DNA from 2 places in the Micromonospora sp. NPDC048830 genome. Region 1 is predicted to be linked to the other one. Evidence: riboswitches for the same ligand, from Rfam matches in the RefSeq annotation. Region 1 holds a riboswitch; the other holds the start of a gene.
What was found. Region 1 has a riboswitch for thiamine pyrophosphate ahead of thiE (thiamine phosphate synthase). Riboswitches for the same ligand answer to the same signal wherever they lie in the genome.

Region 1 (14,975 bases):
GAAGCGCGCCGTGGAGAGCGCGTCGTCCCACGCCTGCGCCCCGGGGTGCCCCTTGGCCAGGTCCGCCGCGTGCGCCGCGATCTTGTACGCGATCACGCCCGCCTTGACGTCGTCCCGGTCGGGGAGCCCGAGGTGCTCCTTCGGGGTGACGTAGCAGAGCATCGCGGTGCCGAACATGCCGATCATCGCGGCGCCGATCGCCGAGGTGATGTGGTCGTACGCGGGCGCGATGTCCGTGGTCAGCGGGCCCAGCGTGTAGAAGGGCGCCTGGTGGCACCACTCCTGCTGGCGGTCCACGTTCTCCTTGATCTTGTGCATCGGCACGTGACCCGGTCCCTCGATCATCACCTGGACGTCGTACTCCCAGGCCACCTCGGTCAGCTCGCCGAGGGTCCTCAGCTCGGCGAACTGCGCCTCGTCGTTGGCGTCCGCGATGGAGCCCGGCCGCAGCCCGTCGCCGAGCGAGAACGTCACGTCGTAGCGGGCCAGGATCTCGCACAGCTCCCGGAAGTTGGTGTAGAGGAAGTTCTCCTGGTGGTGCGCCAGGCACCAGGCCGCCATGATCGAACCACCCCGGGAGACGATCCCGGTCACCCGGTCCACCGCCAGCGGCACGTACGGCAGCAGCACCCCGGCGTGCACCGTCATGTAGTCGACGCCCTGCTCGGCCTGCTCGATGACGGTCTCCCGGAACACCTCCCAGCTCAGCTTCACCGGGTCACCGCCGACCTTCTCCAGCGCCTGGTAGATCGGCACGGTGCCGATCGGCACCGGGGAGTTCCGCACGATCGCCTCGCGGGTCTCGTGGATCCGCTTGCCCGTGGACAGGTCCATCACGGTGTCCGCACCCCACCGGGTGGCCCAGGTCAGCTTCTCCACCTCCTCGGCGATGGAGGAGGTGACCGCCGAGGTGCCGATGTTGGCGTTCACCTTCACCAGGAACGCCTTGCCGATGATCGCCGGCTCGCACTCCGGGTGGTTGACGTTGAGCGGCAGCACGGCCCGCCCTGCCGCGATCTCGTCCCGGACGAAGTCGGGCGCGACGCCCTCCCGGATCGCCACGAACTCCATCTCCGGGGTGACCACCCCCGCCCGGGCGTACGCGAGCTGCGTCGGGCGCTTCCCGTCCGCGCCCGCCAGCGGCGTCCCGGCGCCCCGCACCGGAGCGACGTCACCCCGCTCGGCGATCCACTCCCCGCGCAGCGGCGGCAGCCCGACCTCCGGGTCGGAGCCGGGACCGGAGGTGTCGTACAGGCGGACCGGCGGGTTGCCTCCGGTCAGCTCCACCTCGGCGAACGGCACCTGGAGATCCGGCCGCGTCCCCTCCACGTAGACCTTGCGTCGTGCCTGCATGACAGCCTCCCTGATGGTCAACAGGACCAGCCGAAGTGGTCCAGCGGGCCGCGACCCGCGCCCAACTCCCAGTGCCGCGCGCCGGTCAGCGCGCGGGTCACGTACTCCTTCGCGGCGGCCACCGCGACCGGCACCGGATCGCCGGACGCCAGCCGGACGGCGATCGCCGCCGAGAACGAACAGCCCGTGCCGTGGCTGTGCCGGGTGGTTACCCGGGGCGCCCGTAGCAGCGTGGTCGTGCCGCCGCCGACCAGCACGTCCACCGACTCGCCGTCGGCGTCCAGGTCGCCGCCGGTCACCACCACGTGCGCCGGGCCGCCGGCCGCGATGGCCTCGGCCGCCGCGACCATCTCCACGACCGTGGTCACCGGGCGTCCGGTGAGGGCCGCGGCCTCCGCGCAGTTCGGCGTCGCCACCTCGGCGTACGGGAGCAGCCGCTCGACCGCCTCCACGACGCCGAGCCGGTGCCCACTGGTGGCGACCAGCACCGGGTCGACGACCAGCCGGGGCAGCCGGCCCGCCTGCGCCGCCTCGGCCACCGCGTCGGCGACCGCCGGGGTGGCGAGCATGCCGGTCTTCACCGCGCGTACCGCGAAGTCGCCGAGCACGCTGTCCAACTGGTCGCGGACGGTCTGCGGGGGCAGTGGCAGGACGGCGTCGACGCCCCGGGTGTTCTGCGCGGTGACCGCGGTGATCACGCTGGTGCCGTACGCGCCGAGGGCGGCGAAGACCTTGAGGTCGGCCTGGATGCCGGCTCCTGCGCCGGAGTCGGATCCGGCGATGGTGAGTACTGTTCGCGGCGTCACGCCTTCCCCTCTCTGGTTGCGCTTGGGGGCTGCGGCCAGCGTTCCGGGGTCGTTGCGCTGGGGGCTGCGGCTGACCGTGCCCACTCCGGGCGGTCAGGCTTGATCCCTCCGTGGGCACGGTCGGCCGCAGCCCTGTCGGGGCGACCGCCGTCGTTCGGTGCCGGCTGCGCGGCAGCGGGCTGACTGCCTCGTGGAAGCTCTCGGTCAGCGCGGTGGCTGCCTCGGTGGGGTTCTCGGCTCGCATGAGCGCGCCGAGCACGGCCACTCCGGTGGCGCCTGCCGCGACGCATGCGCTGACGTGGTCGGGGGTGTCGACTCCACCCAGTGCCAGGACCGGCACCGGGCTGGCCTTGATCAGCTTGGCGAGACCGGTCGGCCGGAGGGGTGGGCCGTAGCCGGGTTTGGTCCTTGTCGGGAAGACCGGGGAGAGGGTGGCGTAGTCCTCTGTGCTGAGTCGGGCGAGTTCCGCCTGGTCGTGGCAGGAGCGGCCGACCAGTCCCGCGCACGGCGGCGGGTACGGGCCGGCCGCCGGCAGGTGCACGGCGTCCCCGCCGAGCGGGTCCGGGCCGGCCACGATCAACGCGCCGGCCACCTCGGCGAGGATCGCCCGCAGATCGGCGGCGAGGGCGAGGCGCTCGGCGCGCGGCAGGTCCTTCTCCCGCAGCACCACCCACCGCACTCCCCCACGGACGGCCCCGGCGACGACGTCGGCGAGTGGCCCCCGCGCCACCCGCCGGTCCGTCAGCAGCACCACGCCCGACGGCACGGCGCGGCCCGGGATCTTGGCGGATTCCGGCCCCGCCAGGGGCCACTTCCTGCCAAGATCTGGAGCCGAAGCTGCGACCCTGCGACCAACCGAGCCCTGGCGGGGAGGATTCGCACCGGGATCCGCCGGAGCGAGATGCGACGCGCGGCTCACAGGTCCGGCCGTCCCTCGTCCGGGGTGGAGGCGAGGGCGTGGAAGCGGCGGGCGATCCGGCCCGCCCGGTACGCGAGCCGCCCGGCCTCCACGGCGTACCGCATGGCGGTGGCCATCGCCACCGGGTCCGCCGCCCGGGTGACCGCGCTGGCCAGCAGCACCGCGTCGCAGCCCAGCTCCATGGCGAGCGCCGCGTCCGAGGCGGTGCCGATGCCGGCGTCGAGGATCACCGGCACGTCCACGCTCTGCCGGATCAGCCGGATGTGGTGCGGGTTGCTCACCCCCAGCCCGGAGCCGATCGGGGCGCCGGCCGGCATCACCGCCGCACACCCGACGTCGGCCAGCCGCCGGGCCAGCACCGGATCGTCCGAGGTGTACGGCAGCACGGTAAAGCCGTCCGCGACCAGCTCCTCGGCCGCGCGCAGCAGCTCCACCCCGTCGGGCAGCAGGGTGCGGTCGTCCCCGATCACCTCCAGCTTCACCCAGTCGGTGCCGAACGCCTCCCGGGCCAGGTGGGCCACCTTCACCGCCTCCGACGCGGTGTAGCAGCCCGCGGTGTTCGGCAGCAGCCGCACGCCGCAGCGGTCCAGCAGGTCGAGCAGCCCGCCGGCGGTGCCCGGGGCGGTGTCCACCCGGCGCAGCGCCACCGTGACCAGCTCGGTGCCGGAGGCCCGGACGGCCTGCTCCAGCACGTGCAGGTTGGCCGCGCCGCCGGTGCCGAGGATGAGCCGGGAGCCGAAGCCGACCCCGCCGAGTTCGAAGGACACCCCGCTCACCCGCCCTGGGCGGCGCTGAGCACCTCGACCCGGTCGCCGTCGCGCAGCACGGTCACCGACCAGCCGCCGCGCGGCACCACCTCACCGTTGACCGCGACCGCGAGGCCGCGCTCCTGGTCGGTGACCGCGCGGACGACCTCCGCGAGGGTCGTCCCGCCGGGCAGGTCACGCCCCGTGCCGTTGACGATCAGTTGCACGTCTCCTCCTCGATGGCGGATGCGTCCGATCCCGGCCCGTGGTGGCCGGCGCGTCGGTGCCGGCGAACCGGTCGGGGGTGAAGGGGGCGAGCAGCGGGTCCGGCTCGCCGGTGACGATCAGCTCGGTGACCAGGTCGGCGGTGACCGGGGTGAGCACGATGCCGTGCCGGTGGTGTCCGGTGGCGGCGAGCACGCCGGGCCGGCCGGGCAGCGCCCCGATGATCGGCGCGTTGTCCGGCGTACCGGGGCGCAGCCCGGCGGATGCCTCGGCCAGGTCGTACTCGGCCAGCTCGGGGACCAGGTCCACGGCGGCGCGGAGCAGCCGGAGCACCCCGCCGGCGGTCACCTCGGTGTCGGCGCGCTCCTCGACGGTCGCTCCGACCACCACCTCGCCGCTGTCCCGGGGCACCAGGTAGACCGACTCGCCGTCGGCGTACCCCCGGACCACGTGCCGGAAGTCCGGCGCGCCGCGACCGGGCGCGCGGAGCCGCAGCACCTGGCCCTTCACCGGACGGACCGGGAGCCCGGTGAGCGCCGCCGCGCCGCAGCCGGCCGCGACCACGGTGACCCGGGCGTCCACCTCGGACAGGTCGCCGATCACGCCCGGCCGCCACACCGCGCCGGCCTGCTCGGCGGCGGTCCGCAACGCGGCGACCAGCCGGCGCGGGTCGACCTGGTGGTCGCCGGGGGCGACCGCACCGCCGCGCACGCGCGGGGCCAGCGCCGGTTCGCGGTCCCGCAGCTCCGAGGGGCGCAGCGGCGTGATCGGCAGCCCCAACCCCTGCTGGTACGTCCAGAGTCGACGCGCCTCGGCCAGGTCGTCGGTGGTCAGCCCGACCACCAGGGTGCCGTCGGTGCGGTAGCCGAGATCGGCGCCGGCGGCCTCGGCCAGCTCGGCGGCGAAGCCGGGCCAGCGGGCGGCGGACTCGGTGAGCAGCCCGGTCAGCTGGTGCTCCCCGAAGTACGCCTCGGCGACCGGCGCGAGCATCCCGGCCGCCACGTGCGACGCGCCCGTACCAGGGGCAGGATCGTGCACCGTCACGCGCAGTCCCCGGGACGCGCACCGCCACGCGACAGCCAGCCCGACCGGTCCCGCCCCCACGACAGCGACGTCCGGTCGGGTCAGCACGTCAGGGCCTCGATCAGGTCAGCAGTCGTGCGTGCGGGATCGGGGCTGGCGGAAATCGCCCCGACCACCGCCACCCCGTACGCCCCGGCGGCGCGCAGCGCCGGCACCGACGCGGCGGTCACCCCGCCGATCGCGATGACCGGCACGTCCACCGCTCCGGCGACCGCGCGTACCCCCGCGGGGCCGATCGGCTCGGGCAGCCCGGCCTTGGTGGTGGTGGCGTGGCAGGGGCCGACGCCCAGGTAGCTCGCCCCGGCGGCGACCGCCTCGGCGGCGGCCACCGGTTCCCGGGCGGTCGCGCCGAGCACGGCGGTGGCGCCGAGCACCTGGCGGGCCGCCCGCACCGGCAGGTCGGCGGCGCCGACGTGGCCACCCGCCGCGTCCACCGCCAGCGCCACGTGCAGCCGGTCGTTGACCAGGCACGTCGCCCCGTACGGCCGGCACAGCGCGACCACCTGGCGGGCCAGCTCGTACGCCTCCCGGTCGGTGGCGTCGTCCGCCACCCGGACCTGGACGACCAGCTCGGCGCGGGCCACCGGCAGGGCGGCCCGCAGCACGCCGAGCGGATCCCGCCCCGGCCGGGTGTCGGTGATCAGATGCAGTCGTCCCAGGGACGGCACGGCAATACTCCTCCCTGCGCCGGCATTACCCGGATCAGGTTCGACGGTCGGGGGCTTCCAGCCCCCCTCTCAGCCCGGTACGCACCGGGCTCCCGTGGGTCACTTGCGGCCTACCGTACGACGTTCCACCGGACACGCCAAGGGTGGGTGACGCTTCTCCCACCCACCGTCCCTGGTGGAGGCGGGACAGCGGGTGACGGTCCGCTGACGACACGCTGTCCTGATGCCCTCGACCGCCCGCGTTTCGCGCCGTCGGGCTGCCGCCGGAGAGCCGGCTGCCCCGGCGCCGTCGGTACGGCATCGGGGCAGCGGAAGGCCCGGTCAGAGGAGGGCGTCGAGCGCGTCCAGGTCCTCGTCGGTGGGCTGCCAGGCGCCCGCCTCGGCGTTGGCGTGCACCTGCTCGGGGATGGTGGCGCCGGCGATGACCGAGGTCACCGCCGGGCGTGCGGCCAGCCCGCCGATGGCCACCTGGAGCATGGTGAGCCCGCGCTCGGCCGCGTACGCCTCGGTCGCCTCGACGGTGTCCCAGTCGGCTGCGGCCAGCCGCTCGGCGTACCGGCCGCCGCCGGAGAGTCGACGGCGGCCAGGCTTCCGCTGCCCTTGCGCCAAACCGAGACGATTGCCGTCCTGCCGTCAGGGGTCACATCCATCTCGGGGAACCCCATCAGGTCCGGACCGACCGGCCGAACCACCGACGCACCCGGCGTGAGCAGGGCTACACGCTTCTTCATGGCGTATTTGTCATTCCCCGATCCGTTTGGCGATCTCAAGCCAAGTCCCGACTCCGTCAAGAACTTTCTTGTGATCGTCTCCCATGGCGCGGCCGTCCGCGCGTTCAAGCCGGTGCGGGGGCGGTGTCCATCAGTGCCGGTATGGCCGGCACCCGGCCCGGCAGGGGGATCTCGAAGTGCATGGTCCGGCAGTTGCCGTCGCGGGCGTCGTGGATCGGGGTCGCCACCGATCGCCAGAACGCCTCCGCGCCTGGCACTCCGGTGTCGGTGTGCAGGTAGAGGTCCCGATATCCGGGCTGGTCGGCGACGAACGCGACCGCCTGTTCGACCAGGGCGCGGGCCAGTCCCCGGCGGCGGTGCGCCGGGTGTACGTACACCCGGAAGAGCTGGGCGGTGGTGGCATCGGGGTACCGCTGCACGAGGAACGCCGGATGCGGCGGGCTTTTCGGGCCGGCGGCCCGCACGGCGGTGGTGCCCACCACCTCGTCGCCGAGGGTCGCGACGAAGAGCGCGTGCCGCTGCGGCCGCAGGTAGGTGCCGTCGAGGTCGATCACGTCGAAGTGCCACTCCGGCCGGTATCCGTAGCCGAAGACGTGGTAGAAGGTGTCCAGCATGACGCGGCGGGCGCTGTCGAGATGGTGCCGTCCAGCGAGCTGGACCTGGTAATCGCCGACGGTAGAGTTAATCATCCGAGCTGACTCTTTTCCGTGCATTTGGTGGTGACAACTTCGTGTAACAGCGATCGGCTCAACGATTGACGAGCCGAGGTGAGCAGGGTGGCTGCCGGCCCGTTCTCGATGACCCGGCCGTCGTGCAGGACGGCCACCCGGTCGGCGAGTCGGGCGACCACGTCCCGGTCGTGACTGATCACCAGCAGGGCGACATCGTCCGCGCGGCGTAGCTCGTCGACCAGGTCCAGGATCCGGTCCCGGGTGACCGCGTCCAGCCCTGCGGTGATCTCGTCGCAGATCAGCACCCGCGGCTCGGCGAGCAGGGCGCGGGCCAGGGCCGCCCGATGTAGTTCCCCGCCGGAGAGCCGGCCGGGGTCCCGGGTGACCAGGTGTCCGGCCAGCCCCACTCGGTCCAGGGCGGCGCGGGCCGCCGCCCGGGCCGCGCGCACCGGCCGGTCGTGCAGCCGTATCGCCGGGCGCGCCACCTGGTCGAGGACCGGTCGCCACGGGTCGAAGCTGGCTCGGGCGTCCTGGAAGATGTACTGCACCGCGGCGAGGTCGGCACGGTCTCGCCGGTCCAGGGTCGCGGCGAGTGGCCGGCCGGCCAGCTCGACGGTTCCGGTACGCGGCCGGTGCAGGCCGGCGATGCACCGGGCCAGGGTGGTCTTTCCGCTGCCGGAGCGGCCGACCAGGGCGAGGCACTCCCCGGCGGCGAGGGTGAGGCCCACGTTCTCCAGAACGGTGCGGCGGCGGCCTCCGCCGGAGTGTTCGGCGACCATGTCGGCGATGCCGAGCACGGGCGGGCGGTCCCCGCCGCTGGGCCGGGTGCCGACGGGGCGCGCGGCGAGCATCCGGCGGGTCCACTCGTGGCGGGGCGCGTCGAACACGTGCGCGGCCGGACCGGCCTCGACCGGTTCCCCGCGGTGCAGGATGAGCAGGTCGTCGGCGACCGTGCGGACCAGATGCAGATCGTGGCTGAGCAGCACGACGGCCATCCCGCCGCGGGCCAGGGCGGTCAGCTCGGCGGCCACGTCTCGCCGGGTCAGGTTGTCCTGTCCGGTGGTGGGCTCGTCGGCGACGAGCAGCCGAGCCCCGGCCAGCAGCGCGTGTGCGATGACCAGCCGCTGCTGCTGCCCGCCGGAGAGTTGGTCCGGGAAGCGACGCAGCAGGTCCCGGTCGGCCGGCAGGGAGACCCGGTGCAGGGCGGCCCGCACGGCTTGCCGGGTCCGGTCCCGGCGGGCGCCGCCGGACGGGAGGTGCCGGCGGGCGATCTCGTGCAGCACCGTGCCGACCCGGCGGACCGGGTTGAGTACCGCCGACGGCTGCTGCGGCACGTACCCGACGGTGCCCGGTGGGGGCGGCTCCGCTGGGGTGACGCCACGGCCGGCGACCTCGACCCGGCCGGTGAGGCGGACCCCGGACCCGGGCTCACCTAGCAGCGCCCGACCGAGGGTGGTCTTGCCGCTGCCGGAGGCCCCGATGACGGCAAGCACCCGCCCGGCTGCCAGCTCGAACGACACGTCGTCGAGCAGCCGCCGGCCGCCCGCCTCGGCCCACAGCCCGGCCACCCGTACCACTGCCCCGGTCACCGGCTCGCCTCCGCGCCGACGATTGGAGCCTTCGCCCCGATGTGGTTTGGAGGGTGGGCGAGCAGCCGGTCGGCGACCAGGTTGACGCCGACGGCGAGGGCGACGATCAGCGCTGCCGGGGCCACCACCGCCCACGGTTGCAGGGCCAGGCCGGAGCGGTTGCGGTCCACCATCACCGCCCAGTCGGCGGCGTCCGGGGCGACCCCGATGCCGAGGAAGCTGGCTGTGGCGACCAGATACAGGGCGCCGATGAACCGGACTCCCGCGTCGGCCAGCAGCACCCGCCGCACACCCCGTCCGACGTGGCCGATCACGCGGTGCCACCAGCTCTCCCGGTACAGCAGCATCGCCTCCATAGCCGGACCGTGGGCCAGCGGCAGCGCGCTGGCCCGGCTGATCCGGGCCACCTCGGGCAGGCCGATCAGGGCGACGATCACCACCAGGGCCGCCGGCGTGCGGGGTGTGGCGGCGGAGAGCAGGATCAACAGCAGCAGCGCCGGCACCGCCAGCAGCAGGTCCAGGGGACGCATCAGCAGCTCGTCCAGCCAGCGCCGCCGGGTGGTCGCGGCCCAGAGCCCCAACGGCACCCCGACCAGGTATGCCAACGCGGTGGCCGCCACCGCCACCGCGACCACCGACCGCCCGCCGAGCAGCGCCTGACCGAGTACGTCCCGTCCGACGAAGTCGGTGCCGAGCGGGCCGTTGGGGGTGAACGGCCGCCCGCGTCCGGCTGGCTCCCCGGCCAGCACTGGCCCGACCAGGGCGACCAGCAGGGGGATGGCGAGCAACACCGTACCGACAACCGCCCGGCACCGGTGCCGGCGCGGGTCGCGACCGCCCCTGTCCGCCGCGCTCACCGGGCCACCTGGGTACGCGGGGCCAGCCGGAACGCCACCAGGTCGGCGACGAGGTTCACCACGACGGTGACCACGGCGATCAGGACGCAGAGTCCCTGGATCGTCGGTACGTCCCGGGTGGTGACCGCGTCCACCAGGGCGGTGCCCAGCCCGGGGATCACGAACACCGCCTCCACCACGATCACCCCACCGAGCAGCCAGTCCGTCGTACGGGCAAGCTGCTGCACCACCGGGGCGAGCGCGTTGGGCAGCGCGTGCCCCAACCAGAGCCGGGGCCTCGGCAGGCCGAGCCGCCGGGCGTGCGCCATGTACGCCGAGCCGGCCGCTTCGATCAGCCCGGCCCGGGTGAGCCGGCTGAGCGAGCAGATCGGCCGGGCCAGCAGCACCACCAACGGCAGCACCAGCACGGCCGGCTGGGCCAGCAGGTTCCCACCGGTGCCGACGGCGGTCGGCGGGAACCAGCCCAGGTGTACCCCGAAGAGGGCGACGAGCAGGATGGCCAGGGCGAACTCGGGTACCGCGTACAGGCCGACGACCACGGCCGACAGTCCCCGGTCCAGTCGGCCGCCTGCGCGCCGGGCCGCGAGCATCCCCACCCCGACCGCCATCGGTACGAGCAGCAGCAGAGTCGCCACGGCCAGCAGCACGGTGGGGCCGGCGTTGCCGGTGAGCACGTCGACGACCGGCCGCCCGGACACCAGGGAGACGCCGAGGTCACCCCGGAGCACGTCGGCCAGCCAGTCCAGGTAGCGCTGCCAGACCGGGCGGTCCAGCTCCAACTGCGCCCGGATGGCGGCGATCCGGTCCGGGTCGGGTTGGTCACCGGCGATCACCACGGCGGCGTCGCCGGGCAGCGCCTCGGTCAGCACGAAGACGACGGTGGCGACGCCGGCGACCTGCGCGAGGCCGAGCAGCAGCCGGCGGCCGGCGTACCGGGGCAGGCTCATCCCAACCAGACCTTGTCGAAGCGTGCCCAGTTGAGCGTGTTGGCGGGGGTGTTGCCGGCCACTCCGCCCACCTTCGGCGCGGTGCCGACCAGGAAGTCGGCGAAGCCCCAGATCAGGAAACCGCCTTCGGCGTGCAGCATCCGTTGCATGTCCCCGTACGCCTGCGTCCGCGTGGACTCGTCGGCGCTGGAGACGGCGCGTGCGTAGAGGGCGTCGAAGTCGGGGCGGGCCCACCGGGTGGCGTTGGTGGTGCTGTTGCTCAGCAGCCGCTGCGTTATGTGCGTCTCGATCGGCATCGCTCCCGAGCGGTAGCAGGCCAGCGAGCCGTTGGTGAGGATGTCCCGCCAGTAGGTGTCCTTGTTTCCGGTGGTCGGCACCACGGTCAGCCCGACCTGTTTCGCCTGCTCGGCGAAGGTGCTGGCGGCCTCGACGAAACCGCTGGCCACGGCGGCGGTGTCCAGCTTGACGGTGAGCCCCTCGGCGCCCGCCTTCTTGATCAGGGCGCGGGCCCGGTCCGGGTCGGGAGTGCGCTGCGGGATGTCGTCGGCGTAGTACTGGTAGCCCTTGCCGAACAGGTCGTTGCCGATCTGTCCGGAACCGGCGAGCACCGTGTCGACGAGCTGTTGCCGGTCGGTCAGCAGGAACATTGCCTCGCGCAGGTCCCGGTTGTCGAACGGCGCCCGGTCCACCTTCATGGTGAAGCCCTGCATGGTGCTGTTCGGCATCCGGACGATCGACACCCGGGCGTCGTCGGCGTAGGTGCGGGCGGTGGTCGGGGTGAGGTCGTGGGCGTACTCGACCTGCCCGCCAAGCAGTGCGTTGATCCGGGCTGACTCCTCGTTGCTGATCAGGTACTCCAGCTCGTCCAGGTAGGGCGCGCCCTCCCAGTAGTCGTCATACCGCTTGAGCAACAGGCTCCGGCCGGGCTGGAACGAGCCGAACCGGAACGGGCCGGAGCCGACTGGCTGATCGAAGTTGTCCATGCCCTCCGGCACCACGTACGCGCCGAAGGCGGCGAGCACGTTCGGAAACTCGGCGAACGGGCGGGTCAATCCGAACTCGACGGTTCGGTCGTCGACCGTCCGGCTGTGGCGCAGGTCGAGCAGGCCCAGGCTGGCTCGGGCGCGGAACGCCCGCTGCGGGTCGGTGATCCGGCTGTAGCTGTAGAGCACGTCGGCGGCGCGGACCGGCCGACCGTCGTGAAAGGTGGCCTCCCGCAGGACAACCCGCCACCGGGTCAGGTCGCCGTTCGGCTCCCAGCTACTCGCGAGCCGGGGTTCGATCGACACGTCCGCGCCGTAGTCGGCGAGCTTGTCGAAGACTGCCTTGGCCCGGGACGCCTCGTTGAACAGGTTCGCCAGGTGCGGGTCGAGTGTCTCGGTCGCGCCGCCCCCGGCGAACGCGGCCCGCAGTCGGCCGCCACGGCGTGGTGAGCCGGTACCCGCCTGGCCGGTGGCGTTTCCGCCGCAGCCGGTCAGTGCGGCCGTCGACAACGCGACCGCCCCGCCGAGCAGGGTCCGCCGGCTCAGCCCGGCCGTACGCGTGGAGGGGATCATGGATTGTCCTTCCTTGACAACATGGTTCAGCCGCGCTGTCAGCACGGGTGGTCGTCGGCGCGGCGGCGGGCGACCAGGTGCAGCCGATCGCCGGCCAGCCCGCTGCCCAGGGCGGCCCGCGCGTGCCACGGCGGGTCGGTACGCGGGCCGGGGGTGTCAAACAGGGCCGCCACGTCGAATCCGGCACCGTCCAGCAGATGCCGCAGCTCCATCGGGAAGAGCAACCGCCACGCCGAGGTCTGCACCAGCGGCTCCGAGCACCCCGGCCAGGTCCACGTCCGCCTCCGGCGCAACAACTGCCCACTGTGATCGATCCGCAGCAGGGTGTGCGACGTATATGGGGTTCCGCGCCAGACCACCGTCCGGGTGTGTTCCCGGTCGAGCAGGTCGCCGCCCCCGCCGAGGAAGTAGGCGCCGTTGCGCATTTCGGCGATCAGCAGTCCGCCGGGGACCAGATGGGCGTGGCAGCGGGCGAGGAAGCCGGTCAGATCGGCATTGGTGTGGCAGTACAGCAGGGCGCTGTCCAGGCAGCTGACGACATCGACGCGGCCGGGAAGTTCGTATCCGCGCATGTCGGCAGCGACGAAGCGCACGGCCGGGTGCCGCTTACGGGCGTACGCGAGCATCCGGTCAGAGACGTCGATCCCGATGACCGACCAGCCCAGCCCCGCCAGGTACCCGGCATCCCGGCCGGTGCCACAGCCCACGTCGAGCAACCGCCGACTGTCGTCCGTGGCGTACCGGTCGACCAGATCGGCAACGAACCGGGCGGCGAGGTGTTTCGGGTCGGGGAACTGGGTCTCGTACAACTCGGGGTTGTCGGTGAGCAGGTTCGCCGAGACGACCGCCGGCCCGGTGCTCCCGGTCGGCGCGGCGGTTCGCAACGGCCCGGTCGGGGCGGAACGGCCGGTCACGCGCGGGCCTCACCGGCGACGGCCGCGGCCGGGAGGGCCGGACCCGGCCGCGGGGCCAGCCACCCGGCGCGGTGCAGAAGCCACACCGCCGCGGCCGAGGCCAGGCCCAGCCCGGCGCAGAGCAGCCAGGCCACCGCCGGTACGGCCGCCGCCGGGTCACCGGCGTCCATGGCCCGGCCGACGGCGGCCGTCCCGGCCGCCGCCACCATCCCAGAGACCAGGTAGAACAGGCCGAAGTAGGTGCCGGTCAACCCGTCCCGGGCGAACGCCGGGATGAGTTCCAGCACGAACGGCTGGGCGATCAACACCCCGACGGCGAGCAGCAACGCCGCGCCGAGCACCGGCAGCAGCCGGACCGGTGCCGGGCCGGGCAGCGACACCAGCGGCAGCAGGAAGCCACCGCCGAGCACGGCCAGGCCGAGCGCGATCGCCGGCCCCCGGGCCACGTGCCGCCGCAGCCAGGCGGTAACCGGCACCTGCCAGACCAGGGTGGCCACGGTGGAGACCACGAAGAGCCCGGCGACCGCCGCCGGCTGCCCCGTGACCTGCTCGGCCTGCACCGGCAGCACCAGGTAGAGCTGGTTCTGCGAGGCATACAGGGCGCTCAACGCGAGGGTGAAGGCGAGGAACCGGCGGTCGGTGACGCACTCCCGCCAGTCGCCGAGCACGCTCTGCCCGCTGGCCGCCCTCGGCTGCGGCGGCAGCACCAGCACCTGGGCCACGGTCAGCACCGCGAACACCCCGGCCGCAACCAACGCGGCGGCCCGGAAGTCGATCAGCAGCAGTGCCCCGCCGAGCAGCGGCCCGACCAGGGAGCCGGCGCTGGCGAAAACGTTGAACAGGGCGAACGCCTCGGCCCGCCGATCCGGGGCGGCCTGGGCCAGGTACGCCCGGACCGCCGGGTTGAACAGCGCTCCGGCCAGCCCGGACAGGATCGACGCGGCGATCAGCACCGGCAGCGACACCCCGACCGCGAACAACCCGAACCCGACGGTGCGCAGCGCGCAGCCGGCAATGATCACTCCGCGCGAGCCGAGCCGATCCGAGGCGGTGCCGCCGAGCAGGAACAGCCCCTGCTGACTGAGGTTGCGCACGCCGAGGATCAGGCCGATCAGCGCGACGGAGAGCCCGATGTCGTCGGCGAGATATCCGGCCAGGAAGGGCAGCAGCAGGTAGAAGCCGACGTTCACCCCGAACTGGTTGACCACCAGCAGCTGGATCTCCGCCGGAAAGCCGCGCAGCGTACGCCAGGTGGCGTTCATCGGGCCACGTCCGTGACAGGCGGCCGGGACGGCTCGTTCGAGCCGGTGGCGGGCGGTCGGGGTGTTACGCCCAGACCGGGTGCACCAGTCGGGCGTAGCGTCCCGTCGTGGCCACCGAGGCCGATCCACGGGTCGTCGGCCACCAGCAGGTGTCCGTCCAGGTCGACCCAGCGGGCGTACCCCGCGAGGTGCAGCGCCGGGGCGATGCCGAGCGAACTGGCGACCAGGCAGCCGAGCATGACGGCCAACCCGTGCTCGCGGGCGGCGGCGACGATCCGGATGGCGGCCACGATCCCGCCGCACTTGGCGAGCTTCACGTTCACCCCCGCCACTGCGGTGGCGAGCCGGGGCACGTCGGCCTCGGTGGCGGCGTCCTCGTCGGCGACCACCGGGACCGGGGTCCGGGCGGCCAGCCAGGCCAGCAGGTCGACCCGACCGGCGGGGATCGGCTGCTCGACCGCGTCCACGCGGTGACGGGCCAGCGCGTCGAGCCGCCGGAGCGCCTGCTCCGGTGTCCAGCCGCCGTTCGGGTCGAGCAGCAGCCGCACCTGCGGTGCGGCTGCCCGTACCGCGGCGACCCGGGCCAGGTCGTGGTCGTCGCCGGCCTTGACCTTCAGCACCCGGAACCCGGCGGCGGCCAACCGGCCG
Region 2 (14,975 bases), on a different contig from region 1:
CCGGGCAGCGCGACCGCCAGCATCCGCAGCGCCAGGCCGAGCGCGGTCGCCAGCACCCCGGTCGTGACCAGCAGCGGCCCCGCCTCGACCAGCACCCGACCCGAGCGGTCGGCGGCGAACAGGACCAGGGTGACCACGATCCCGACGGCGCTGGCCAGCAGCGGCGCGGCCCGCCGGGCGAGCACCCGGTAGCGGATGCCGAACAGTGGCAGCACGGCCAGCTCGACGGCGAGGGCGAGCGCCGGGGCGACCGGGTCCAGGGTGGCGAGCAGGGTGAACGAGAAGAGCAGCGCCGCGGCGACCTTCGCCACCGGGTTCCGCCGCGCCAGCGGCGCCCCGGGCGCCGCGACGGGCTCGATGCTGATCACGGCCGCCCCAGGGCGAGGGCGCGGCCAGCGGGGTCCGTGTGGGTCATGGGCGGTCCAGGGTGACGGTGCGGTCGGCGAGCGCGGCGACGAAGTCCGTGTCGTGGGTGACGGCGACGACGCCGTGCCCGGCGTCGCGCAGCTCGGCGAGCAGGTCGACCAGCTCCCGCCAGGTGCGCCGGTCCTGGCCGAAGGTGGGTTCGTCGCAGACCAGCAGCCGGGGCGCGGTGGCCAGGGCCGTCGCCACGCTCAGCCGCCGCGCCTCGCCACCGGAGAGGGTGTACGGGTTGGCGCGCGCGAGCGCGGTCAGCCGCAGCCGGTCCAGCAGCCCGTCCACGGTGGCCCGTACCGCCGCCTCGGGCTGGCCGGTGCGGCGTGGGCCGAGGGCCAGCTCGTCGAAGACGGTGCCGGTGACGAACTGGTGCTCCGGGTCCTGGAACACCGAGCCGATCCGGCGGGCCAGGGCCGGGGCGCGCCAGCGGTGCGGGGGAGTGCCCGCGTCCCGGCCGGCCAGCTCGCCGCTGGCCGCCACCCGACCCGTACCGGGCCGCAGCAGGCCGCCGAGCAGCAGCGCGAGGGTGGACTTGCCCGCCCCGTTCTGGCCGAGCACGGCGAGCGCCTCGCCGGCGCGTACCCGAACATCGGTGGCGGCGAGGCGCGGCGGCAGGCCGACCCGGTCGGCGGTGAGCAGCAGGTCGCCGGGGGGCGCGGCGGCGCGCCGGGGCGGCACGGCCCGGCCGGGCACCCAGACCCCCTCGGCGGCGAGCGCGTCGCCGTGCGCGGCGAAGACCGCCTCGGGCGGCCCGTCGGCGCGGACCCCGCCGCCCGGCTCCAGCACCACCACCCGGTCGACCAGCGGCAGCGCCTCGGCGACCCGGTGCTCGACGAGGATCATGGTGGTGTCGGCGTCCAGGGCGTCGGCCACCGCCCGCCGGACGAGCGCCGCGCCGGCGGGGTCGAGGTTCGCGGTCGGCTCGTCGAGCAGCAGCAGCCGGGGCCGCAGGGCGAGGGCGCCGGCCAGCGCCAGACGCTGCTGCTCGCCGCCGGAGAGCGCGGCCGTGGGCCGGTCCCGGTGGTACGGGAAGCCGACCCGCCGCAGCGCCTCGTCGACCCGGGGCCAGATCTCGCCGGCCGGTACGCCCCGGTTCTCCAGCCCGAACGCGACGTCGTCGCCGCAGCGGGCCAGCACCAGCTGGGTCTCCGGGTCCTGGAAGACGATCCCGACCCGCTCACGGGCCTGTCGGGGGTCGACCCCGTCGATCTCGACGGTTCCCTCCTGTTCGCCGGAGTCCGCCGGCAGCAGCCCGGCGAGCGCGGCGAGCAGGGTGCTCTTCCCGGCGCCCGAGGGGCCGAGCAGCAGCACCCGCTCGCCCGCCTCGACGTCCAGGTCCAGCCCGCGCACCGCCCAGGCCCGCCGCCCGGCGTGCCGCCACCCGAACCCCCGCAGCCTGACCCGCACCCTCACCCCTCACCCCTCGTGCCCCGCCCGGTCCGGCCTCGGCTCGTTTGATCAAGAGGTTTGCGTCGGGAGAACGGGCTCCGCTGACGCAAACCTCTTGATCGACCCGAGCCGGCGGTCAGATCGGGGCGCGGTCGCGGGCCGCGGGGAAGCGGTCCAGGGCGCCCGTGGTCGCCAGTGCGCGGGTCAGGGACCAGCCGCCGGCACCGGCGACGACCGCGGCGCTGACGATCGTGAGCAGCGCGTACGGGATGCCGTAGCTCGTCAGGTCGTACTCGACGTTCCAGACGAGGAAGTCGAACAGGGCGGCGCCGAGCCCGGTGAGCGCCCCGGCGAGCAGCGCGGTCGGCAGCCGGAACGAGCGGTAGCGGAACGCCGCGAAGGCCAGCTCGGCGCCCGCGCCCTGGACCATGCCCTGCGGGATCACCGTGCCGGCCCACTGGCTGCCGAGCAGGGCGGAGAGGACCGCCGCGACCGTCTCGCAGTACAGCGCGGCACCGGGCTTGCGGATGACCAGGCCGCCGAGCACGGCCGGCATCAGCCAGACGCCGTACAGCAGGGTCTGCGCGGGCGGGAAGAACGCGAAGGCCCCCTCGGTGGCGCTCCAGACCAGGCCCCAGGCCCAGAAGATGACGCCGAAGGCGACCGCGATCACCGAGGCGACCACGATGTCGATGGTGCGCCAGCGGTGGCTGTCCGTGTGGTTCATGCGATGGCTCCCAGTTCAGTGGAAGAACCAGGAGAAGACGCACGCCGCGTCCGGTGGGACCGGACGGCGGCGCGGCTGGAGAATGACCGAACTCCCTGCGCTGGCATTACCCAGATCAGGTTCGAGGGTCTGCGGACGGTTTGCCCGCACTCTCAGCGCTGTGCGCTCCCCTGTCGGAAATGAAGTTGTCCCGCCGACGCTAACACCTCGGAAGATCACGGGGCAAAGTGACGTGCGCCAGGCGGGTGAAACGACTCCGCGCCGGTCGTTACCGCCATCTGGCCGGAGTCCGTCGACGCGGTCCGCGGGGAACGATAGTGTCGCGCCGCAGATCGTCGAGCGCCGAAGGAGGCGAGCCCGTGACGTCATCGACCGGCAGCGCCGAGCCGCCCGTCCGGCCCGACCGTGGGGCCCCGGGGGCGGGGTCGGTCGGCGTGGCCGCGCCGGACGTACCGGCGGGGGAGCCGGGCGGGCGCGGGCCGCGACGGGCACCGCGGGTCGGCTCGGTCGAGGTGCTGGCCGCCCTGCTGGTCCTGCTGGTGGTCTTCCGCGAGCCGCTGGCCCGCGTGTTGTCCGCACCACGGTTGCAGACCTGGACCACGGTCTTCGTGTCGGTGCTGGTCCAGGCCGTGCCGTTCCTGGTGTTCGGGGTGTTGCTCTCAGCGGTGATCGCGGTGTTCGTGCCACGCTCGTTCTGGGCCCGGGCGTTACCCCGGCACCCGGCCCTCGCCGTGCCGGTCGCGAGCGTCGCCGGGGTGATCCTGCCGGGCTGCGAGTGCGGCTCGGTGCCGATCGCCGGCTCGCTGATCCGGCGCGGCGTCACCCCGGCGGCGGCCCTGGCGTTCCTGCTCGCCGCCCCGGCGGTCAACCCGATCGTGCTCGCGGCCACTGCGGTCGCCTTCCCCGGCCGGCCGGAGATGGTCCTCGGGCGGGCGGTCGCCAGCCTGGTCGTCGCCGCGGTGATGGGGTGGCTCTGGCTGCGGCTCGGGCGCTCCGACTGGATCCGGCTGCCGCGCCGGCCCGAGCTGGAGGGCGCGTCGCGGGGCGTGGCGTTCTGGGCGGCGGTCCGGCACGACGTCGTCCACGCCGGCGGTTTCCTCGTCGTCGGCGCGTTGGCCGCCGCCAGCATCAACGTGCTGGTCCCGGAGCGGTGGCTGCGGGCCCTCGCCGACGAGCCGGTGCTGTCCGTGCTCGCCCTGGCCGGGCTGGCCGTGCTGCTGTCCATCTGCTCCGAGGCGGACGCCTTCGTCGCCGCGTCGCTGTCGCAGTTCTCCCTCACCTCCCGCCTCGTCTTCCTGGTGGTCGGGCCGATGGTCGACCTCAAACTGATCTCCATGCAGGCCGGCGTCTTCGGTCGGCGCTTCGCGGTCCGGTTCGCCCCGGCGACGTTCGTGGTCGCCGTCGGGGTGGCCGTCGGAGTCGGGGCGGTGCTGTTGTGAACCGGCAGGCACAGGCGGTCGTGCTGCTGCTGCTCGGCGGGGCGGTCGTCCGGGCGAGCGTCACGGATCTCTACCTGCGCTACGTCAAGGAGGGGCTGCGCCCCTTCCTGATCGCCGCCGGGCTGGTGCTGATCGCCGCCGCGGTCATGACCCTCTGGCACGAGCTGCGCCCCGCCCGCCCCTCGACAGAGCACGGCGACTCGACCAGGGACCTCGCCGGCCCGACCGGGGAGCACGCCGGCCCGACCGCAGAGCACGCCGAGGGCGGGGACGGGCACGACCACGACCACCACGGGCCGCGGATCGGCTGGCTGCTCCTGCTGCCGGTGCTCGGCCTGCTGCTCGTCGCACCGCCGGCCCTGGGCTCGTACTCCGTGGGCCAGGCGGGCAGCGCCCTCGCCGGTTCGCGCCAGTCGGACTATCCGCCGCTGCCGCCCGGCGACCCGGCCCCGGTCACCGTGCTCGACTACGCCTCCCGGGCCCTGTTCGAGAAGGGCGTCTCGATCGGCGACCGGCGGGTCCGGCTCACCGGCTTCATCGCCCCGGGCCCCGACGGCCGGCCGATCCTGGCCCGGATGGTGCTCTCCTGCTGCGCCGCCGACGGCCGTCCCGTCAAGCTCGGCCTCACCGGCGACGTGCCGGTGGGCCTCGCGGACGACACCTGGGTCGAGGTCGTCGGCCGGTACACCGACCGGGTCGGCCGGGACCCGGTCGACGACGCCGAGATCCCGTACCTGGCCGTGGAGTCGTGGCGGCGGGTGCCCGCTCCGCGGAACCCGTACGAGTGAGCGACCTCGGTAGGCTGCCGATCATGCGGATCGATGCGCGAGGGTTGACGTTCGAGGTGCGCGCGGGCGGGCCGGCCGACGGCGAGGCGGTGCTCCTGTTGCACGGCTTCCCCCAGCACGGCGGCGAGTGGGACGAGGTGGTGCCGGCGCTGCACGCGGCGGGCCTGCGCACGTACGTGCCGGACCAGCGGGGATACTCGCCCGGCGCCCGCCCGGCGGAGGTGGCGGCGTACCGCCTCCCGGAACTCGTCGCCGACGCCGTGGCCCTGCTCGACGCGCTGGGCGTCGACGCGGCGCACGTCGTCGGGCACGACTGGGGCGCGATCGTGGCCTGGGCCCTCGCGGCCGGCCACCCCGACCGGGTGCGCACGCTGACCGCCGTGTCGGTGCCGCACCCGGCCGCGATGGCCCACGCGCTGGCCACGAGCGCGGAGCAGAAGGCCCGCTCGTCGTACGTCGCGCTGTTCCGCCAGCCCGGCACGGCGGAGAAGGCGCTGCTGGCGCTCGGCGCCGCGGCCCTGCGCCGGATGCTCGGCGGGGTCGGCGGGCCCGACCGGGTCGCCCGGTACGCCGATCCGATGCGCGAGCCGGGGGTGCTGACCGCCGCCCTGAACTGGTACCGGGCGATGTCCCGCGCGGACCTCGCGGCCGTGGCGTCGGTTCGGGTGCCGACGACGTTCGTCTGGAGCGACCGGGACGTCGCGATCGGCCGGGTCGCCGCGCAGGCGTGCGCCGACCACGTCACCGGGGACTACCGCCTCGTCGAGCTGCCCGGGGTGTCCCACTGGATCCCCGACGTCGCGCCCGGCCCGCTGGCCGAGGCGATCCTCGCCCGGGTGGGGCGCCCTCAGTGAGTGCGGCGTCCCCGACGCGGTCCGGCCCGTGCGCGAGCGACGCGCCGTCCCGGCCGCACACCCGGGCGTCGCTGGCCGCGCAGCTCCGCCGGCTCGGGGTACGCCCGGGCGCGGCGGTGCTGGTGCACGCCGGCCTGCGTTCCCTCGGGTTCGTCTGCGGCGGTCCGCAGGCGGTGGCGCTCGCCCTGCGCGACGCGCTCGGGCCGGCGGGGACCCTGGTCGTGCCGACCCACACCCCGGAGAACAGCGACCCGGCCGGTTGGCGCAACCCGCCCGTGCCGGAGGACTGGTGGCCGGTGATCCGGGCGGAGGCGCCCGGCTTCGACCCGGCGGTCACCCCGAGCCGGTTCATGGGCGCGCTGGCCGAGACCGTCCGGTGCTGGCCGGGCGCCCGGCGCAGCGACCACCCGTACGTCTCGTTCGCGGCCCTCGGGCCCGCCGCGGAGCGGATCGTCTCCGACCATCCCCTCGCCGGCATGCTCGGCCCCGGCTCGCCGCTCGGCCGGCTGTACGAGGAGGACGCCGACGTGCTGCTGCTCGGCGTCGACCACGGCTCGCACACGTCCCTGCACCTGGCCGAGTACCGGCAGCCGGCACCACCGCGGCGGCGGCTGGGCGCGGCGGTCGGCACCCCGGACGGCGGCCGGACGTGGGCCTGGTGGGACGACGTGGCGGTCGACGAGTCCGACTTCCCGCAGCTGGGGGTGGACCTGGAGGCGACCGGCGCGGTGCGGATCGGCCCGGTCGGCGACGGAACGGGACGGTTGATGCGTCAACGGGCGGCGGTCGACTTCGCGGTGGGCTGGCTGGCCCGCAACCGACGGACGGAGGACGGATGACGGTGAATGCTGACGACTACCTCGCGGTGGTGACGGAGACGATCGGACGGGTGTCCGCCGGCCAGCGGGAGGCGGTGGGCCGGGCGGCCGACCTCATCGCCGACGCGCTGCGGGCCGACGGTGTGGTCCACGTGTTCGGCACCGGGCACTCCGAGGCGCTGGCGATGGAGATCGCCGGTCGGGCCGGCGGGCTGGTGCCGACCAACCGGATCGCGCTGCGCGACCTGGTGCTGCTCGGCGGGGCGCCGGCCGACATCCTCGGCCCGCTGCTGGAGCGGGACCCCTCGGTGGCCCACCGGCTGTACGAGCTGGCCCCGGTCCACCCGTCGGACGTCTTCGTGGTCGCCTCGAACTCCGGGGTCAACGGCGCCATCGTCGAGTTCGCCGGGCTGGTGAAGGAACGCGGCCACGGGCTGGTGGCGATCACCTCCGTGGCGCACTCGGCGCGGATGATCTCCCGCCACCCCTCGGGGCGGAAGCTGGCCGACTTCGCCGACGTGGTGCTGGACAACGGCGCCCCGTACGGCGACGCGACCCTGCCCCTGCCCGGCGGCGGCGCGGTCGGCGCGATCTCGTCCATCACCGCCGCCCTGCTCGCCCAGCAGATCACCGTCGAGGTGGTGGCCCGGCTGCTGGCGGCGGGGGAGCAACCCCCGGTCTACCTGTCGGCCAACATCGCTGGCGGGGACGAGCACAACAAGGCCCTGGAGGACCGGTACGCCGGGCGTATCCGCCGCGGTTCCTGAGGCGCGTGGTCGGGGTGGGGCACGGCGGGCCCCACTCCGGTCCGGTTTCGTCGGGGGCCCGGCGGGGCAATGGCGTTGCTGCCGGCGGGGTTGGCCTCGCCGGCGGTACGTCATGCGGGAGGTATGGCACGTGTCGAAGGAGACCGAGAAGCAGCGCTGGGAGCGCAACTTCGCCGACCTGCTCCAGGAGTTGCGGGTCGCCCAGACCGGCGTGCAGATCCTCTTCGCGTTCCTGCTGACCCTGCCGTTCAGCAACGGGTTCCCGCGGGCCACGGCGTTCCAGAAGGACGTCTACATCGTCTCGCTGCTGTCGGCTGCCGCCGCCACCGCCATGATCATCTCCCCGGTCGCCTTCCATCGGGCGCTGTTCCGGCAGGGGCGAAAGCCGGAGCTGGTGCGCTTCGCCCACCGGATGGCCAGCGGTGGCCTGGCGTTCATGCTGCTCTCGATGGTCAGCGCTGTCCTGCTGATCACCGACTTCGTCCTGTCCCGGCCGATCGCCATCCTGCTGACCGTGCTCACCGGGGTGTGGTTCCTGGTCTTCTGGGCGTTCCTGCCGTTCGCCAGGCGCAACTGGGGCGACGACGACGTCGACGACGAGGACGACGACCCGCACCCGCTTCCCGGGGACTGACCCGGCGAACGGCCGGCCCGTCCGTTGAACCGGTCGGGAACAGCGGAAACATCCCTGAAAATCGGGCGTGGCGAAACCCTACCCCTGGGTAACACCCGGGAGTAGCGTGACTCGTGTCGAGCACGTCGACGTCATCCGGACCGAGGTCCAAGGGGGGGCAGCCGTGACCACGACGCAGAACAGCCGACCCATGCCTGACCCGACGGGCGGAGACGCGGCGGGCGGAGGTGCGACGACGGGCCCCAGCGCGGCGGAGGGTCCCACCGGCCGGGTCGCCCCCGCCGACGACACGAAACCCACCGAGCGGGTCGCCCCCGCCGACGACACGAGACCCACCGGCCGGGTCGCGCCGGCCGGTGACCCCGGCGGCCGTGGCGCCGCGGGCCCGGTCGCGGCGGGCGGCGACGGGGTCGGCCCCCTGCCCGCCGAGGCGGGACAGGTGTCGGAGAAGGAGGCCCGGCAGGTCGCCGAGGCGGCCCGCGAGTCCGCCTGGGACCGGCCCAGCTTCGGCAGGGAGCTGTTCCTCGGCCGGTTCCGGCTCGACCTGATCGACCCGTGGCCGCGCAGCGACCCGGCCGAGGACGCCCGGGCCGAGGAGTTCCTGGCCGAACTGCGGGCGTACCTGGAGTCCGAGGTGGACGGCGCGGCGATCGAGCGGGACGCGCGGATCCCCGACGAGGTGTTCCACGGGCTGGCCCGGCTCGGCGCGTTCGGCATGAAGATCGACCGCTCGTACGGCGGCCTGGGGCTGAGCAACCTGCACTACTGCCGGGCGCTGATGCTGGCCGGCTCGGTCAGCCCGGCGATCAGCGCGCTGCTGTCGGCCCACCAGTCGATCGGCGTGCCGCAGCCGCTGAAGATGTTCGGCACCGCCGAGCAGAAACGCCGCTTCCTGCCCCGGCTCGCCGCCGGCGAGGTGTCGGCGTTCCTGCTCACCGAGCCGGACGTCGGCTCCGACCCGGCGCGGCTGGCCACCACCGCCGAGCCCACCGCGGACGGCACCGGGTACCGGCTCAACGGCGTGAAGCTCTGGGCCACCAACGGCACGGTCGCCACGCTGCTGGTGGTGATGGCCCGGGTGCCGGCCGGCGCGGGCCGGCGCGGCGGGATCACGGCGTTCGTGGTCGACGGCGACGCCGAGGGCATCACCGTGGAGCGGCGCAACGCCTTCGTCGGGCTACGCGGGCTGGAGAACAGCCTCACCCGGTTCCACGACGTCTTCGTGCCGAAGGAGAACGTCATCGGCGGCGAGGGCAAGGGGCTGAAGATCGCCCTGAGCACCCTGAACACCGGCCGGCTCTCGCTGCCGGCGATGTGCGTCGGCGCGGGCAAGTGGTCGCTGAACGTGGCCCGGGAGTGGGCCGCCGAGCGGGTCCAGTGGGGCCGGCCGGTCGGCGAGCACGAGGCCGTCGCCCAGAAGCTGGCCTTCATCGCCGCGACGACGTACGGCATGGAGACCATGCTGGACCTGTGCTGCCTGCTCGCCGACGACGACCGCAACGACATCCGGATCGAGGCGGCGCTGGTCAAGCTCTACGCGAGCGAGATGGCGTGGAAGATCGGCGACGAGCTGGTCCAGATCCGGGGCGGACGCGGCTACGAGACGGCCGACTCGCTGGCCGCCCGGGGCGAGCGCCCGATCGCCGTGGAGCAGTTGCTGCGGGACCTGCGGATCAACCGGATCTTCGAGGGCTCCACCGAGATCATGCACCTGCTCATCGCCCGCGAGGCGGTGGACGCCCACCTCTCCGTCGCCGGGGACATCATCGACCCGGACGCCGGGCTCGGCCGCAAGGCGCGGGCCGGCGCCCGGGCCGGGGCCTTCTACGCGCGGTGGCTGCCGGCCCTCGCGGTCGGCCGGGGCCAGTCCCCGACGGCGTACGGCAGGTTCGGGCCGTTGGCCGGGCACCTGCGGCACGTCGAGCGGGCCTGCCGCAAGCTGGCCCGGTCGACGTTCTACGCGATGTCCCGCTGGCAGGGGAAGATGGAGCGCAAGCAGGCGTTCCTCGGCCGGGTGGTGGACATCGGCGCGGAGCTGTTCGCGATGTCCGCCGTCTGCGTGCGGGCGTACGGGGAGAAGGACTCGCGCCCCGAGAACGTGGAGCTGGCCGACCTGTTCTGCCGGCAGGCCAGGCTGCGGGTCGACGCGCTGTTCACCGCCCTGTGGGACAACACCGACCCGGTCGACGTGGCGGCGGCGAGGCGCATCCTCGACGGCCGGTACGCCGCGCTGGAGGACGGGGTGGTCACCCCGCCGGCCGACCGGCCCTGGGTGGCCCGCTGGACCCCCGGCCCGTCGACTGCCCCTGACGTTCGCCGCCGCATCCCCCGCCCGGATTGAAGGGAAGGGCCTCGGTCGACGCCTGTGGCGCAGCAGGGGACCCGCTCACGCCCGCGCCTCGTGAGGGCTCAGCGGGAGATCCCCCAGGCCAGCACGCCGGCCAGGATCAGCCCGTTGAGCACCGCCAGCACCAGGTACGCCACCGGCGGGACCTTGCGGCCCCGGCGGACGAAGCTGACCAGGACGCCGGCGTACGCCAGCAGCAGCACGGCGATGACGATCAGGAAGTAGAACACGCCCCACCCTAACGGTCGGCCCGGAGGCCGAGTCGGCGCAGCTCCAGCGCGGCGAGCGCGTCGACGGTGGCGTCGTCGCCGCGGCGCCACGCCTCGGCCACGTCCGGGGCGATCCGGGTCAGCCGGCCCAGCGGCTGCCCGGCCAGCGCCCGCAGGGCCAACAGGTCCCGCCCGGCCGGGGCCGCGGCAAGCGCCTTCGCCGAGGCGGCCCGGCGCATCCAGCGCAGCCGCAGCGGCAGCCAGCCGAGCAGCACCACGCCGAGCGGGAAGACCAGGACGGCGATGCTGAGCGCCAGGGCGAGCTGGCCGACCAGCTCCTGCTGGTCCCGGCCCGCGTCGGCAACCGCCCGCGCGGCGTCGGCCGCCTTGCTGAAGGGGGCGGTCAGCTCGTCGCCCACCAGCGGCACGCGGCGCACCTTGCCGCCCGCCTCGGCGAGGTTGTCGGCCAGACCGCCGCCTGCCCCCTCCAGCTTCCGCCCGGGTACGGCGAGCTTCTGCACCAGGTCGTGCACCCACAGCGCGAACCGGACGGCGGCGTACACCCAGACGACGACGAGCAGGTCGGTGAGGAACTGGCGGGCGGCGGTCGGGAAACGATCGGCGTAGATCTTCACGCCGGACAGCCTGCCATGCCCGCGGCGGCCGGGCACGGCCGGAAACCGGCCGACGTCAGCCGGCGCAGGACGGGCAGGTGCCGAAGATCTCCAGGGTGTGGCTGACGTCGGTGTAGCCGTTCTGGGCGGCGACCCGCTCCGCCCAGGTTTCCACGGTCGGCCCGGCCACCTCCACCGTGCGGCCGCAGGCCCGGCACACCAGGTGGTGGTGGTGACCCTCGCTGCACCGCCGGTAGAGGTGCTCGCCGCCCGGCGGGCGCATGACGTCGACCTCACCCGCGTCGGCCAGCCCCTGCAGCGTCCGGTAGACGGTGGTCAGCCCCACCCGCTCGCCGCGCTCGCGGAGCATGGCGTACAGGTTCTGCGCGCTGTGGAATCCGTCCAGCTCGGCGAGCAGGGCGCTCACCGCCGAGCGCTGCCGGGTGTTGCGGACGGCGCCGCCCTCGCTCACGACGCCCCCTGCGCTCATGCCAGCGCCTCGCTGCGCTCGGCGCCGGCATGAGCCACCATGGCACCGTGCCCGATGATTCGCTCGCTGCGCTCGCTCATGACGTCTCCCCGGCGTGGCTGACCGCGTCGGCGACGATGTGCGCGACGTGCTCGTCGACCAGCGCGTACGCGATCTCGCGCCCGCGCCGGGAGCCACGGACCACGCCGGCCCCGCGCAGCACCCGCAGGTGTTGGGAGACCAGTGGTTGTGCGGCTCCGAGCTTCTCCACCAGCTCGTGCACGCACCGCTCGCCCTGCGCCAGCTCGCTCACGATCGCCAGCCGGATGGGGGCCGCGAGGGCCCGCAGCAGCTCGCCCGCGCCCTCGTACGCCTCGTAGCCTGATGCGCCGGTCACCCTGTAACGGTAACCAATACCGCGGACATGCCCTGGCGCAGGCTCAACTCAGCACCACCTCGTGCTCGTGCGGCTCGGGGGTCGGCGCGCCGGCCCGGGTGCGGCGCCGCCGCAGCTCCCGCCACCCGGCGGCGGCGACCGCGACGACGAGGAACGAGGCGATCGCGAGCAGCACCACGGACGCGCCCGGGGCGGTGTCGGCGTTGGCGGCCACCCAGACCCCCGAGCCGGCGGCGAACAGGCCGAGCGCCATCGCGGCGGTCATCGTGGCGCGGAAGCCGCGGGTGACCTGCTGGGCCGTGGCCACCGGGACCACCATCAGCGCGCTGATCAGCAGCACCCCGACGGCCCGCATGGCGATCGTGACGGTCACCGCGGTGCCGACGGCGAGCAGCAGGTTGAGCGCCCGCACCGGCAGGCCGGCGACCCGGGCGTACTCCTCGTCGTGGCACACGGCGAACAGCGCCGGCCGCAGGGCCAGCATGGTGACCAGGATCGCCGCGCCGAGCACCACGATGGTCGTCAGGTCCTGCGGCGAGATGGTGGTCAGCGACCCGAACAGGTACGCGTTGAGGCTGGCGCTGGTGGCGTCGGAGAGCCCGACCAGCATCACGCCACCGGCGATCCCGCCGTAGAACAGCAGCGCCAGCGCGAGGTCGCCGGAGGTGCGGCCCCGGGCCCGTACCAGCTCGATGGCGACCGCGCCGAGCGTCGCCGCGACCACCGCCACCAGCACCGGGGAGCTGTTGAGCAGCAGCCCGGCGCCGACCCCGGTGAGCGCGACGTGCCCGACCCCGTCGCCGATCAGGGCCAGTCGGCGCTGCACCAGGTAGATTCCGAGCGCCGGGGCGGCCAGGCCGATGACCAGCGCGGCGATCAGCGCCCGCTGCATGTACGGGTACTGGAAAAGCTCCATGCTCAACTGCTCCACAGCCCTACGGGCTCGTCGGGTCCGTGCGGGTGCACGTGGTCGTGGTCGGGCTCGGCGTGGTGGCCGGCCGGCTCGGGCACCGCGCCGTCGTGCGCGACCCCGCCGTCGTGCACCACCACGGCGCGGCTGATCAGTGGGCGCAGCGGCCCCAGCTCGTGGGCCACCAGCAGCACCGTCCCGCCGCCGCCGACGAAGCCGCGCAGCGCCCCGGCGAACGCCTCCTGGCTGACCGCGTCGACCCCGGCGGTCGGCTCGTCGAGGACCAGCAGTTCCGGCTCGCCGGCCAGGGCGCGGGCGATCAGGGTGCGCTGCTGCTGGCCGCCGGAGAGGGTGGCGACCGCGTCGCCGGCCCGGTCGGCCAGCCCGACCGCCTCCAGCGCGGCGGCCACCGCCGCCCGGTCGGCTCTGCCCGGCGGGCGGAGCACGCCCCGGCGGGCGAGCCGGCCGGAGGCCACCACCTCGCGTACGGTGGCCGGCACGCCGCCGCCGGCGCCGAGGCGCTGCGGGACGTACCCGATGCGCCGCCACTGCCGGAACCGCCGCAGCGGCGTGCCGAAGAGCGAGACGGTGCCGGAGTGCAGCGGGACCAGCCCGAGTACCGCGCGGATCAGCGTGGACTTGCCGGATCCGTTGACGCCGAGCACGGCGACGACCTCGCCGGCGTCGACGGTGAGGGAGACGTCCCGCAGCACGGGGCGGCCGTCGTAGCCGACCGCCGCGTGCGTGACGGTGATGACAGGTGCGGTCACGAGCAGCCCAACGCCGTCCGGAGGGCCTGGAGGTTGGTACGCATCACCGAAAGGTAGTCCGCGCCGTTGCCGGCGGACAGTCCCTCCAGCGGGTCGAGCACGGCGGTCCGCGCGCCGACCTGCTCGGCGATCGTCTCGGCGACCTTGGGGCTGACCAGGGTCTCGAAGAAGATCGTGGTGGCCTGGTGCTCCCGGGCGTCCCGGGCGACCTCGGCCAGGCGCTGCGGGGACGGCTCGGTCTCCGGGGTCAGCCCTGTCATGCCGACCTGTTCGAGCTGGTAGCGCGTGGTCAGGTAGCCGAACGCGGTGTGGCTGACCACGATCTCCCGGCGCTGGCAGGTCTTCAGCCCCGCCGCGAACTCGGCGTCCAGCTTCTCCAGGTCGGCGCGCAGGGTTCTCGCCCGGGCGGTGTAGTCGGCGGCCCGCTCGGGATCGACGGCGGCGAGCCGCTCGGCGAGCCGGTCGGCGACGGTGGCCAGCCGGGTCGGGTCGAGCCAGAGGTGCGGGTCCTTGCCGCCGCTCTCTTCGGCGTGCCCGGCCTCCTTCTCGCCCTCGTGCTCGTGCTCGTGGCCGCCGGCGGTCACGTCCAGCAGCGGCTGCACCCCGGCCACGTCGAAGGCCCGGTCGCCGCCGGCCTGCTCGACCGCCTCGTCCACCGCCGGCTGGAATCCCTTGAGGTAGACGACCAGCTCGGCCCGGTTGACCTCGCCGACCTGGCCCGGGGTCAGCTCCAGGTCGTGCGGCTCGGCGCCGGGCTTGGTCAGGTTGGTCACCCGGACCGCGTCGCCGCCGACCCGCTCGGCGACGAACTGGAGCGGGTAGAAGGCGGCGGTCACGTCGACCCGCTGGGGGTCGGCGCCGCCGCCGTCGTCCGAGCAGGCGGCGAGGCCGCCCAGGCCGAGCAGGGCGGTCGCGGCGACCAGGGCACGTACGGTGGGGCGGAGCGTCATGTAGCCCACTCTCCGCGACAACGAAATTGATTGTCAAAAACGCATGCTTGCATGAGCCGCACTCATTTGCTAGCGATTCGCCCCTCGTGTCGCCCGTACGGGCCGGCCCGGATCAGAGCAGCTTCGCCAGCGCGACCGTGACCAGCAGGGTCAGCATGACCAGCCGGATCACCCGGGTGGCCGGCGCCTGGACCGGCCAGGTCCTCAGCAGCAGCGCGACCAGGCCGGCAGCGAGCACCAGCAGGAGCGCCCCGCCCACCACGCCCGGGGTGAACAGCGCCACCAGCACCAGCACCAGGGTGACCAGGAAGACCGCCGTGGGGTTCGCCCGGGCCAGTCGGGCCAGCAGGGGGCTCTGCGTACGCTGCATCCCACAGACTCTACGAGGAGGACCCGGTGCTGGTCACCAACCGGTTCGTGGTGGACGAGGACGTCGCCCCCGCCTTCACCGAGCGCGCGCACGCCGCCCTCGCGGC

Region 2: another riboswitch for thiamine pyrophosphate. It lies ahead of ACGFIZ_RS22700 (ECF transporter S component); the one in region 1 lies ahead of thiE (thiamine phosphate synthase).

What each region holds. Positions count from the first base shown of each region.
Region 1 is NZ_JBICUP010000003.1:7,211-22,185, forward strand. Features, by position in the region: gene thiC (phosphomethylpyrimidine synthase ThiC) at 1-1,353, opposite strand, end outside; gene thiD (bifunctional hydroxymethylpyrimidine kinase/phosphomethylpyrimidine kinase) at 1,371-2,159, opposite strand; partial or broken gene ACGFIZ_RS04205 (thiamine phosphate synthase) at 2,281-2,925, opposite strand; gene ACGFIZ_RS04210 (thiazole synthase) at 3,075-3,854, opposite strand; gene thiS (sulfur carrier protein ThiS) at 3,851-4,051, opposite strand; gene thiO (glycine oxidase ThiO) at 4,020-5,180, opposite strand; gene thiE (thiamine phosphate synthase) at 5,174-5,800, opposite strand; TPP riboswitch at 5,795-5,905, opposite strand; partial or broken gene ACGFIZ_RS04230 (aldo/keto reductase) at 6,122-6,382, opposite strand; gene ACGFIZ_RS04235 (GNAT family N-acetyltransferase) at 6,636-7,220, opposite strand; gene ACGFIZ_RS04240 (ABC transporter ATP-binding protein) at 7,217-8,791, opposite strand; gene ACGFIZ_RS04245 (ABC transporter permease subunit) at 8,788-9,648, opposite strand; gene ACGFIZ_RS04250 (ABC transporter permease) at 9,645-10,595, opposite strand; gene ACGFIZ_RS04255 (ABC transporter substrate-binding protein) at 10,592-12,151, opposite strand; gene ACGFIZ_RS04260 (class I SAM-dependent methyltransferase) at 12,190-13,065, opposite strand; gene ACGFIZ_RS04265 (MFS transporter) at 13,062-14,327, opposite strand; gene ACGFIZ_RS04270 (dipeptide epimerase) at 14,324-14,975, opposite strand, start outside.
Region 2 is NZ_JBICUP010000028.1:75,686-90,660, forward strand. Features, by position in the region: gene ACGFIZ_RS22690 (energy-coupling factor transporter transmembrane component T family protein) at 1-368, opposite strand, end outside; gene ACGFIZ_RS22695 (ABC transporter ATP-binding protein) at 412-1,824, opposite strand; gene ACGFIZ_RS22700 (ECF transporter S component) at 1,943-2,533, opposite strand; TPP riboswitch at 2,608-2,715, opposite strand; gene ACGFIZ_RS22705 (permease) at 2,968-3,972, shown strand; gene ACGFIZ_RS22710 (TIGR03943 family putative permease subunit) at 3,969-4,760, shown strand; gene ACGFIZ_RS22715 (alpha/beta fold hydrolase) at 4,784-5,614, shown strand; gene ACGFIZ_RS22720 (aminoglycoside N(3)-acetyltransferase) at 5,611-6,453, shown strand; gene ACGFIZ_RS22725 (sugar isomerase domain-containing protein) at 6,450-7,199, shown strand; gene ACGFIZ_RS22730 (DUF6328 family protein) at 7,330-7,833, shown strand; gene ACGFIZ_RS22735 (acyl-CoA dehydrogenase family protein) at 8,024-10,174, shown strand; gene ACGFIZ_RS22740 (hypothetical protein) at 10,243-10,410, opposite strand; gene ACGFIZ_RS22745 (hypothetical protein) at 10,419-11,024, opposite strand; gene ACGFIZ_RS22750 (Fur family transcriptional regulator) at 11,080-11,493, opposite strand; gene ACGFIZ_RS22755 (metalloregulator ArsR/SmtB family transcription factor) at 11,570-11,869, opposite strand; gene ACGFIZ_RS22760 (metal ABC transporter permease) at 11,913-12,785, opposite strand; gene ACGFIZ_RS22765 (metal ABC transporter ATP-binding protein) at 12,788-13,549, opposite strand; gene ACGFIZ_RS22770 (metal ABC transporter substrate-binding protein) at 13,546-14,499, opposite strand; gene ACGFIZ_RS22775 (hypothetical protein) at 14,612-14,869, opposite strand; gene ACGFIZ_RS22780 (antibiotic biosynthesis monooxygenase family protein) at 14,896-14,975, shown strand, end outside.